Regions from separate parts of the Streptomyces sp. NPDC005761 genome, predicted to be linked through region 1. Evidence: riboswitches for the same ligand, from Rfam matches in the RefSeq annotation. Region 1 holds a riboswitch; each other region holds the start of a gene.
The links. Region 1 has a riboswitch for thiamine pyrophosphate ahead of thiO (glycine oxidase ThiO). Riboswitches for the same ligand answer to the same signal wherever they lie in the genome.

Region 1 (3,204 bases):
CGCACCGGTCAGCGAGGCGACCAGGGCCTCCAGGGTGGTGCCGGGCGCGACGGCGACGGTCTCGCCGTTCACGGAGACGGCCATGGGCTCGGAGAGGGGGGCGGACTCGGTCATGCGGGCTGCTCCTGACGTACGGGGGCGGCGGGTGAGAAACGGCCGGGGGAGAACGGGCGCGCCACCTCGGGCAGCTCGCCGCCGGCCAGCAGCTCTGCCATGGCGTCCCCGGTGACGGGGGTGAGCAGCACCCCGTTGCGATGGTGGCCGGTGGCGAGACGGAGGCCGGGCAGCGCGGTGCGGCCGAGCAGCGGGGCGTTGTCGGGGGAGGCGGGGCGCAGGCCGGCGAGGGTCTCGGTGAGCGGCAGCTCCGTGATGCCGGGCACCAGCTCGTGCGCGTCGCGCAGCAGCTCGTACACACCGCCGGCCGTGACCGTGGTGTCCCAGCCCATCTCCTCACTGGTGGCGCCGATGACCAGTTCGCCGTTCTCGCGCGGCACGAGATAGACGTGGCTGCCCCGGACGACGGCCCGCACGGTGCGGGAGAGGAAGGGGGCGTACGCGGTGGGCACGGTCAGGCGCAGTACCTGGCCCTTCACCGGGCGCACCGGGGGCAGGACGTGATCCGGCACCCCCGCGAGCCGGCCGCTGAGGCTGCCCGCGGCGAGGACGACCTGATCGGCCGCCGGCTGCGTACCGTCGGCCAGTACGGCTCCGGCGGCCCGGCCGCCCGTGACCGAGAGCCGCTCGGCCCGCTGGCGGTGGAAGACAACCCCGGCCCGTTCGCACGCCGTCACCAGCGCGGCGGCCAGCCGTCGCGGGTCGACCTGGTGGTCGCCGTCGACCCGCAGCCCTCCGCGTACGCCAGGGGCCAGCATGGGCTCCAGGCGACGGCACTCACGGCCGGTGAGCCACTCCGACTCCAGCCCCGAGCGGCGTTGCAGGGCGTGGAGATCGCGCAGATGGGCGCGGTCGTCGGCGTCGAGCGCGACGGCCAGGGTGCCGCAGGCACGGAAGCCGATGTCCTGTCCGCTCGCCGCCTCCAGCTCTGCCGCGAACGCCGGATAGCGTGCGGCGGAAGCGACGTTGAGGCCGAGCAGCATCTCTTCGCCGTAATGGAGTTCGGTGACGGCTGCCAGCATCCCGGCCGCGACCTGGGCGGCGCCGCCGCCGGGTGCGGGATCGACGACCGCGGTGGCCAGACCGCGCTGAGCGGCCCGCCAGGCGGTGACCAGTCCGATGATGCCGCCCCCGATGACCAGGACGTCGGACCCGTTCGTACGATGCGTGCGCATGGGCGTCCAGCCCCTCCCTTCGCCGGCATGACCCGGATCAGGTTCGTACGGTCGAAGGCCGTCCAGCCTCCCTCTCAGCCCGGTGCGTCCGGGCTCCCGCGAGTGATGTGCACGGCCACCCTAATCCCCTGCCCCGCGCCCCCGGCAAGGGGAGCCGCCGAGGCCGTCGGCCCGAGCGCCGGGCGCGGCGATCCGGCGGCGGTGAGCGGCCGTCCGACTTACTGACGATGCGTCAGGTGTTTAAGGTGGGCGGGTGGACGAGCAGACCGGACAGCAGCAGACAGATTCGCGGCCGAGCCGCCGCGTCGTGATCGCCGGAGCGGGCATGGCAGGCGTGCAGACCGCCGTGGCCCTGCGCGAACAGGGCTTCACCGGCCCCGTCACGCTGATCGGCGCCGAACCGCACCAGCCGTACGACCGGCCCCCGCTGTCGAAAGCCGTCCTCCTCGGCAAGGCCGAGGGCTCGGCCTTCGACATCGACTTCGAGGCCCTGGACATCACCCTGAGACTCGGCCTCGACGTGACCGCACTGCGCGCGGCCGACCACGAACTGGACACCCCGGAGGGGCCCGTCCCCTACGACGTCCTGGTCATCGCCACCGGCGCCGAGCCTCTGGTGCTGCCCGGATCCGAGGGCGTCCCCGGGGTCCACCTCCTGCGCACGCTCGACGACGCCGCCCGGCTGCGGCCGGTCCTCGAACGACAGCACGACGTCGTGGTCGTCGGCGCGGGCTGGATCGGCGCCGAGTTCGCGACCGCCGCCCGCGCGGCCGGCTGCGCGGTCACCGTCGTCGAGGCCGCCGACCGCCCGCTCGCCGGCGCACTGCCCGCCGAGGTGACGGCCCCCATGGCCGGCTGGTACGCCGAGAGCGGCGCCGCACTTCTCACCGGCGCCCGGGTCGCCCGCATCGAACCCGGTCGCGTGGTCCTGGCCGACGGCCGCGTGCTCCCGGCGGACGCGGTCGTCGTGGGCGTCGGTGCCCGGCCCGCGACCGGCTGGCTCGCCGGATCGGGGATCGAGAGGGGCCCGGACCGGTCGGTGACCGCCGACGCGTCGCTGCGCACCTCACTCCCCGATGTGTACGCGGTCGGCGACTGCGCCTCCTTCCCCTCGGCCCGCTACGGCGAGCGGCTGCTCGTCCACCACTGGGACAACGCCCTCCAGGGCCCCCGGACCGTCGCAGCCGCCGTCACCGCTCCGCAGGGCGAGGGGCCCCTCCCGGTCTACGACCCCGTGCCCTACTTCTGGTCCGAGCAGTTCGGCCGCTTCGTCCAGTACGCGGGACACCACACGGAGGCCGACACCCTGGTGTGGCGAGGTGATCCGTCCGGACCGAGCTGGACGGTGTGCTGGCTGCGCGGCGGCGTGCTCGTCGCCGTACTGGCGGTCGGCCGTCCGCGCGATCTCGCGCAGGGCCGCAAACTCGTCGAATCGGGGGTGGAACTCGCCCCCGACCGGGTCGCGGACCCCTCCGTGCCCCTGAAATCGGCCACGCTCTGACGGCCCGGCCGGCCCTCGGACGGTCGGCCCGGGTACCGACTGTCGGTCCGGGATGGCACGCTTGTCCCCGTGACCGAGATTGACGCAAAGATCGATGCTCTCGTCCCTGCCTGGCTCCACCTCCCCGACATCGCCGAAATGTTCGATGTCCAGGTGACGCGTGTGCGCCAGCTGGTGAAGGAGGGCCAGCTCATCGCCGTACGACGTGGTGAGAACCGGGCGCTCCAGGTGCCTGCCGCCTTCATCGACGGCGACAAGGTGGTCAAGGGCCTTTCGGGGACCCTGACGCTCCTGAGGGACGACGGCTACTCCGACGCGGAGATGCTGGAATGGCTCTTCACCCCCGACCCGAGCCTGCCGGGCACGCCCGCGCAGGCGCTGAGTGAGAATCGCGGCACGGAGGTGAAGCGCCGC
Region 2 (3,204 bases), on a different contig from region 1:
GAGCGCCACGAGGAACGCGACGTAGTAGGCGAGGTCCGCGCCGTGCAGCGCTGCGGCCACCGGCCCCACGTACAGGCTCGTGTCCATGAACGGCACCGCCGCACCGAAGGCCACGACGAATGCCGTGAGGGCGGGCCACCACGGCTGCGGGCGGGCGCTCTCGACAGCCGGATCGAACGGAGCGCCTCCCCTGTCCGCGGCGCGTGCGAACCAGTCGACGGCCACCACCGCCACGAAGCCCGGGATCCAGTAGCCGACGAACAGCAGGACGTTCTGAAAACGGGCCGTGGTGTCCGCGGCGTGCATCCACAGCACCAGGGGGAAGCCGAGTACGGCAGACAGAGCCGCCGCCGACGGGCGTGGGATGGGCACCCCGACCGTCTGGAGGGCCAGTGAGCCGCTGTAGTCGTTCATCGCATTGCTGCACAGCGCGGCCAGCGCGACGGCCAGCAGTCCGAACGCGCCGAGCGCGCCGCCCCCCAGCAGTTCGTCGACACCCCTCGCGGTCTGGTCGGTGAAGGCCGAGGCCCCCCACAGCCCGAGCGCCTGCACTGCCACGAAGGAGACCGAAATGCCGAGAAGCGTGTACCAGAACATGCGAGGGCGGGAGGCGGACCGCGGCAGGTACCGGCTGAAGTCGCTGGCGTACGGGGCCCAGGAAAGGGACAGGCTGAGAGCGATGGTGCTGGTGAGCACGAACGCGCCGGCGCGGTCGGCGCCGTGGACCGACCCGGTGGCGGTGGGGTGGACGCCGTCGAGGAGCTTGAGGGTCAGCACGACGAAGGCCGCGGCCAGCACGAAGGTCATGATCTTCTGCAGTCGGTGTATCGCCTCGTAGCCGAGCACACCGAGAACGCCTTGCCCCACCATCATGACGAGTACGCCCAGCCAGAACGGCCAGCCGCACAATCGAGCCAGCGCGTCCCCGCCGAAGAGGCCGATGAGCGCGTCCCACGCGACCGACGACAGCCACTGGAGCACACCCGGCACCGCGACTGCCCGGCCGAAAGCGAGCCGGGCCAGCGCCAGTTGTCCCGTTCCCGTGAGGCTGCCCCAGGTCCCGAGGTACGCGGTGGGTACGGCGCCCAGGAGGGTGCCGAGCACCACGGCCACCAGTGCGGTGGTGAAGTCCAGCCCGAGGACGATGCCGATCGTGCCGGTGAAGACGCCCGTCATCGTGAGGTTGGGGGCGAACCACACGGTGAACAGCCGTCCGGGTCCGCCGTAACGCTGCGCTGCGGGGACCGGGGCGATCCCGCGGGTCTCGATGCGCAGATCGCCGGCGGTGGGTGTCCGCCCGTCGAATACGGACGGGGGCGCGGCGCCCGCCGGTCCGTTCGGCGCAGGTGGAAATGACATGTATGACATCCCTCCGCCAGTGCTAACTGGTTCAGGTTCGACGGGTGTGATCTCAGCCCCGCTGGTCGGGGCACCCCGTGTCGGATTGCGTCGGCAAGGCTAACCCACGCGTTCGGGCCCGGCCGACAGGGCTCCGACCGGGCGTCGGCAGACCCGCTTCCGGGCTCGTGCGGCTCGGTCAGCAAGGTGTGTGCGTTCGCGAGTTGGCCCGGTGACGAGCGCCCGTCCGGGCCGGGCACGCGGCCCGGTCCGGGGCGCCGGCGACGCGGCGCCCCGTCCGGGCCGGTCAGCCCGTGGGCGTGGTCGGACCACCCGGTGGCACCTGCATTTCCACGGTGGAGATGACCCGGACGACGGACGGGTCGCGGGGGGCCGAACCGAACCCGAAGGTGACCGGCGGGTCTACGGGGGCGAGCTCGCCGAGATGCCTCCCTCCCAAGGTCGCGGTCGCTGCCCGGACACGGTGCAGGTCCCGGGCCCCGTACCACTCGCGACGGTCCGGGCCCGCGCTGCCCAGCGTGCGGACGCCCGGCAGCAGACGGGCGGGTACGTCGCAGACGGCGGCCCAGGTGCGGCTGCGGGCCAAGGGGGCGGGAACTGCGCACAGCAGTCGGCCCAGGACGGTCCGGGAACCGGTGACGAGGTCCAGCACGAGCGGCCCCGCCGTGACGTACCAACGGGCGGCGTCACGCCTGACCTCCACCGGCACCACCTCCACCCGTTCGAACCTGTAGGTGTCCGCGACGAATTCGGCGACCTGGCGGGAGGGGGCGAGCAGCCGGCGCTCGCCGTCCGGCTGCTCGATCATGACGTCGCTGAACGCCCCGAACGGGGACCGCGACCAGTGCCCCCATACGATCCGCGTCCCCGAGGCCGTCCCGACGGCTCCGATCCATCCGTCGAAGTGCCAACGCTCCTGTGCCATGGCCGACAGTCTGTCCTGCCCGGCCCCGGCCGAGCGGTACCGCCGCTCGCGCGTTCACGTACGAGGCGGCGGATCGTGCGAGCTGGCGCTCGGCGCGGCCCCGGAGGAAGGCGCACCTAACGCCCTCGTGCATGACACGAGGTCGTTGGCTCTTTTCGGGCGGCCGTACGTCACTCACCGCTCCGGAGCTGCCTCGTTCAACTCGGGTTCCAGGCCCTCGGCCATCGCGGTCCGGCGACGGCCGGTGTCGACGCGCCACGCTTCGAAGGCCCAGGCGGTCGACGCCACCACGGCGAGGCCGAGGAGCCAGCCGCCGACCACATCGCTGAACCAGTGCACGCCGAGCGCGACCCGTGTGAATCCCACGCCCAGCACCGAGAGCACCGACACGCTCCAGCAGAGCTTTCTGCGCCAGCCGCGGGGCACCAGCGGCAACAGCGCGAGCATCAGGACGGCGAACGACGTGGTGGCGGTCATCGCGTGACCGGAGGGGAACGAGAAGCCCGGTGCCTGCGCCACCGGGTCCGTCAGGGAGGGCCTGGCCCGCTCGACCACGACCTTGACGAGGAGTCCGGTCAGCGCACCGGCCACCGCTGTCACGCCGGACCATGCCGCCAGCCGCCAGGCGCGGCGCCAGAGCAGCCACGCCGTCAGCAGGGCGACCGCGCAGCGGAGCGTCGCCGGGTCCCAGACCCAGTCGGACAGGAAACGGAGCGTGCTCGTCCACGCAGGGTGTGCGAGCGCGGTCTCGTGCAGCCGGCGTGCCGCACCCGCGTCCACGACGCGCAGTGGGCGCCAACGGCCCTCGACGAGGACGAGCAGAAGGGCGAAGGGCACCGCGGAGAGCGCGGCGACGGCGACGGCACCGAGCAGCCGCACACCGAATCTGCGGTCGGCCTCCCCGGCATCGCGCCGACGAC
Region 3 (3,204 bases), on a different contig from region 1:
CATCTGCCCGGCGACGCCCCCGTCACCTGGGCTTTCGGCCGCGAGCTGCTGCTCGACGGCCTCAACAGCCCCAGTGGTGACGGCGATGTACACATCGGGCCGACCGAGCCCGAAGGGCTGTCCGACGTCCACATCCGGCTCCAGGTGGGGGCCGACCGTGCACTCTTCCGGGCCGGTACGGCACCCCTCGTGGCCTTCCTCGACCGGACGGACAAGCTCGTGCCGCTGGGGCAGGAGTGCACGCTGGGTGACTTCGAAGGCAATCTGGAAGAGGCTCTGGGGCGAATTCTGGCCGAGGAGCAGAACGCCGGCTGACGAAGCCCGTGTCCGTGGCCTGCATGCCGGTCGAACAGCACACCTGCCGAACGGGTGAATCGCTCTCCGTGTCCGGGCGCTCAGGACTTCACCCGACGACGGCGCCCCCTGCCACTGCGCACGGGTGCGGGAATTCCGGAATTCGCGGTGAGCCTGGAGCGGTCGGCGGAGACGACCAGCGCCGCGAGCGCGGTGGTCACCGGCACCGAGGCGACCAGCCCGATCGAGCCGATCAGTGTGCGCACGATCTCCTCCGCCACCAGTTCGCTGTTGGCCACCGTCCCCATGCTGCTCTGGGCGATCGAGAACAGCAGCAACAACGGAAGCGCGGCGCCCGCATAGGCGAGCACCAGGGTGTTGACCACCGAGGCGATGTGGTCGCGCCCGATCCTGATCCCTGCCCGGTAGAGATCCTTCGCACTCATCGTCGGGTCCGCCTGGTGCAGTTCCCAGACCGCGGAGGTCTGGGTGACCGTCACATCGTCGAGCACCCCGAGGGAACCGATGATGACGCCGGCCAGGAGCAGCCCGCTCATGTCGATGTGCGGATACAGGCCGTGGATGAGGCCGGTGTTGTCGTCGGTGTTCCCGCTCAGGCTCGCCCATCCGATGAAGAGCGAGCCGAGCAGCCCGATCAGCAGCAGTGAGATCAGGGTGCCGATGACGGCGACAGAGGTGCGGGCCGTCAGTCCGTGGCAGATGTAGAGCGCGATGAGCATGATGGCGCCGGCTCCGACGACGGCCACAACCAGCGGGTTCGAGCCCTGCAGGATGGCCGGAAGGATGAAGAGGGTCAGTACGGCGAACGACAGGGCGAGCGCCACCAGCGCCATGACCCCGCGCATCCTGCCCACGGCGACCACCACCAGCGCGAAGATCCCGGCCAGCAGAAGCAACGGGAACTTCCGGTTCACATCGGTCACCGAGTACTGGAGGTCATGGGGCGCGTCGGGGGCGTACGCGACGACCACACCCTGACCCTCTCGCAGTTGCCGGGGCGCGTCAGGCTGGACGACCTCGATGAATGTGCGGCCCTTGTCCTGCCCGCTGGTGATCTCGACGGCGGCCTTCTCGCAGAGGGCGGCCCCGTCGTCCCTCTCGGCCCGCTCGCCGGTGGGCGGCGGGGTCTCGCCGCTGACGGGCAACTGGGAGGCGTTCACGTCCTTGCAGTCGATCTTGTCGATGTTCACCACCTTGCCCTGCTGGGTCTGCCGGTCGAAGCCGACACCTGTGCGCTCGTGCGCGGGCGCACCACCGGGCCAGAGGACCACGAGCCCGACGACGACCGCTGCTGCGAACGGGATCAGGACCGCAGCGATCACTTTGCGCAGATGGCTGGAGACGGGCGCGGCCGGGCCGTGGCTGTGGGAGTGCGTGTGCTGATGGCCCTGTGGTTCGGGCCCGCTATGAGGGGACGTCACCGGCCGATCATCGCAAGAAGAGAAGGGGCCCTCTGGCCAGCTCGCCAGGAGTGGCGCTAGCGTGGTGGCACCTTTGCACACGCGGGAGCTCGGAGCACCGGGCTGAGAGGGCGCTGATCTCCGTACGTCCGTACGGGACACGCTGCGCCGACCGCCGAACCTGTTACCGGGTAATGCCGGCGTAGGGAGTAGGTCTCATGACCACATCGGATGCACGCACGCCTGCCTCCAACCAGAGCGACGAGGCCGGGAAGTCCATCGGCTGGCACAAGGGATACGTCCAGGGCTCCCGCCCGGACCTCCGTGTGCCGGTACGTCAGGTGCACCTCACCAACGGCAAGGACGTGACGCTGTACGACACGTCGGGGCCGTACACCGATCCTTCTGCCGAGACCGACGTCCGCCGGGGGCTGGCACCTCTGCGGGAGAACTGGATCATCGCCCGCGGCGACACCGAGGAGTACACGGGGCGCCCCGGACGCCCCGAGGACGACGGGCTCAAGCACACCTCTCCGCGCGGAGGGCTGCGCAACCTGGACGCCGTCTTCCCCGGCCGTCCCCGCCAGCCGCGGCGCAGCCGGGACGGCCGTCCCGTCACCCAGCTCGCGTACGCCCGGCGGGGCGAGGTCACCCCGGAGATGGAGTACGTCGCGATCAGGGAGAACGTCGAGCCCGAGGTCGTCCGCGAGGAGATCGCGGCCGGCCGTGCGGTGCTGCCGGTCAACGTGAACCACCCGGAGATCGAGCCGATGATCATCGGCAAGCGGTTCCTGGTGAAGGTGAACGCCAACATCGGCAACTCCGCGGTCTCGTCCTCCATCGAGGAGGAGGTGGACAAGATGACCTGGGCGACCAAGTGGGGCGCCGACACGGTCATGGACCTTTCCACCGGCCGCAACATCCACACCACCCGTGAGTGGGTTCTTCGCAACTCCCCCGTGCCGATCGGCACGGTGCCGCTCTACCAGGCACTGGAGAAGGTCGACGGCAGGGCGGAGGAACTGACCTGGGAGATCTACAGGGACACCGTCATCGAGCAGGCCGAGCAGGGCGTCGACTACATGACGGTGCACGCCGGCGTGCGCCTGCCGTACGTACCGCTGACGGCCCGCCGCAAGACCGGCATCGTGTCCCGGGGCGGCTCGATCATGGCCGCTTGGTGTCTCGCGCACCACAAGGAGTCGTTCCTCTACGAGAACTTCGAGGAGCTCTGCGAGATTCTCGCCTCGTACGACGTGACGTACTCCCTCGGCGACGGCCTGCGGCCCGGCTCGATCGCGGATGCCAACGACGAGGCCCAGTTCGCGGAGCTGCGGACGCTCGGTGAACTGAACACGGTCGCCAAGAGGTTCGGGGTCCAGACCATGATCGAGGGGCCGGGCCACGTCCCGATGCACAAGATCAAGGAGAACATCGACCTCCAGCAGGAGATCTGCGAGGAGGCCCCGTTCTACACGCTCGGCCCGCT

Region 2: it holds a riboswitch for thiamine pyrophosphate, as region 1 does, so the genes downstream of both, ABZ434_RS31825 (cytosine permease) here and thiO (glycine oxidase ThiO) in region 1, are expected to answer to the same signal.
Region 3: it holds a riboswitch for thiamine pyrophosphate, as region 1 does, so the genes downstream of both, thiC (phosphomethylpyrimidine synthase ThiC) here and thiO (glycine oxidase ThiO) in region 1, are expected to answer to the same signal.

Annotation. Positions count from the first base shown of each region.
Region 1 is NZ_JBEXXX010000004.1:36,511-39,714, forward strand. It holds gene thiS (sulfur carrier protein ThiS) at 1-114, opposite strand, end outside; gene thiO (glycine oxidase ThiO) at 111-1,289, opposite strand; TPP riboswitch at 1,287-1,399, opposite strand; gene ABZ434_RS05510 (FAD-dependent oxidoreductase) at 1,615-2,790, shown strand; gene ABZ434_RS05515 (Rv2175c family DNA-binding protein) at 2,860-3,204, shown strand, end outside.
Region 2 is NZ_JBEXXX010000052.1:249-3,452, forward strand. It holds gene ABZ434_RS31825 (cytosine permease) at 1-1,359, opposite strand, end outside; TPP riboswitch at 1,351-1,447, opposite strand; gene ABZ434_RS31830 (hypothetical protein) at 1,646-2,284, opposite strand; gene ABZ434_RS31835 (phosphatase PAP2 family protein) at 2,459-3,204, opposite strand, start outside.
Region 3 is NZ_JBEXXX010000002.1:154,124-157,327, forward strand. It holds gene ABZ434_RS02850 (SsgA family sporulation/cell division regulator) at 1-315, shown strand, start outside; gene ABZ434_RS02855 (YibE/F family protein) at 396-1,736, opposite strand; TPP riboswitch at 1,808-1,941, shown strand; gene thiC (phosphomethylpyrimidine synthase ThiC) at 1,934-3,204, shown strand, end outside.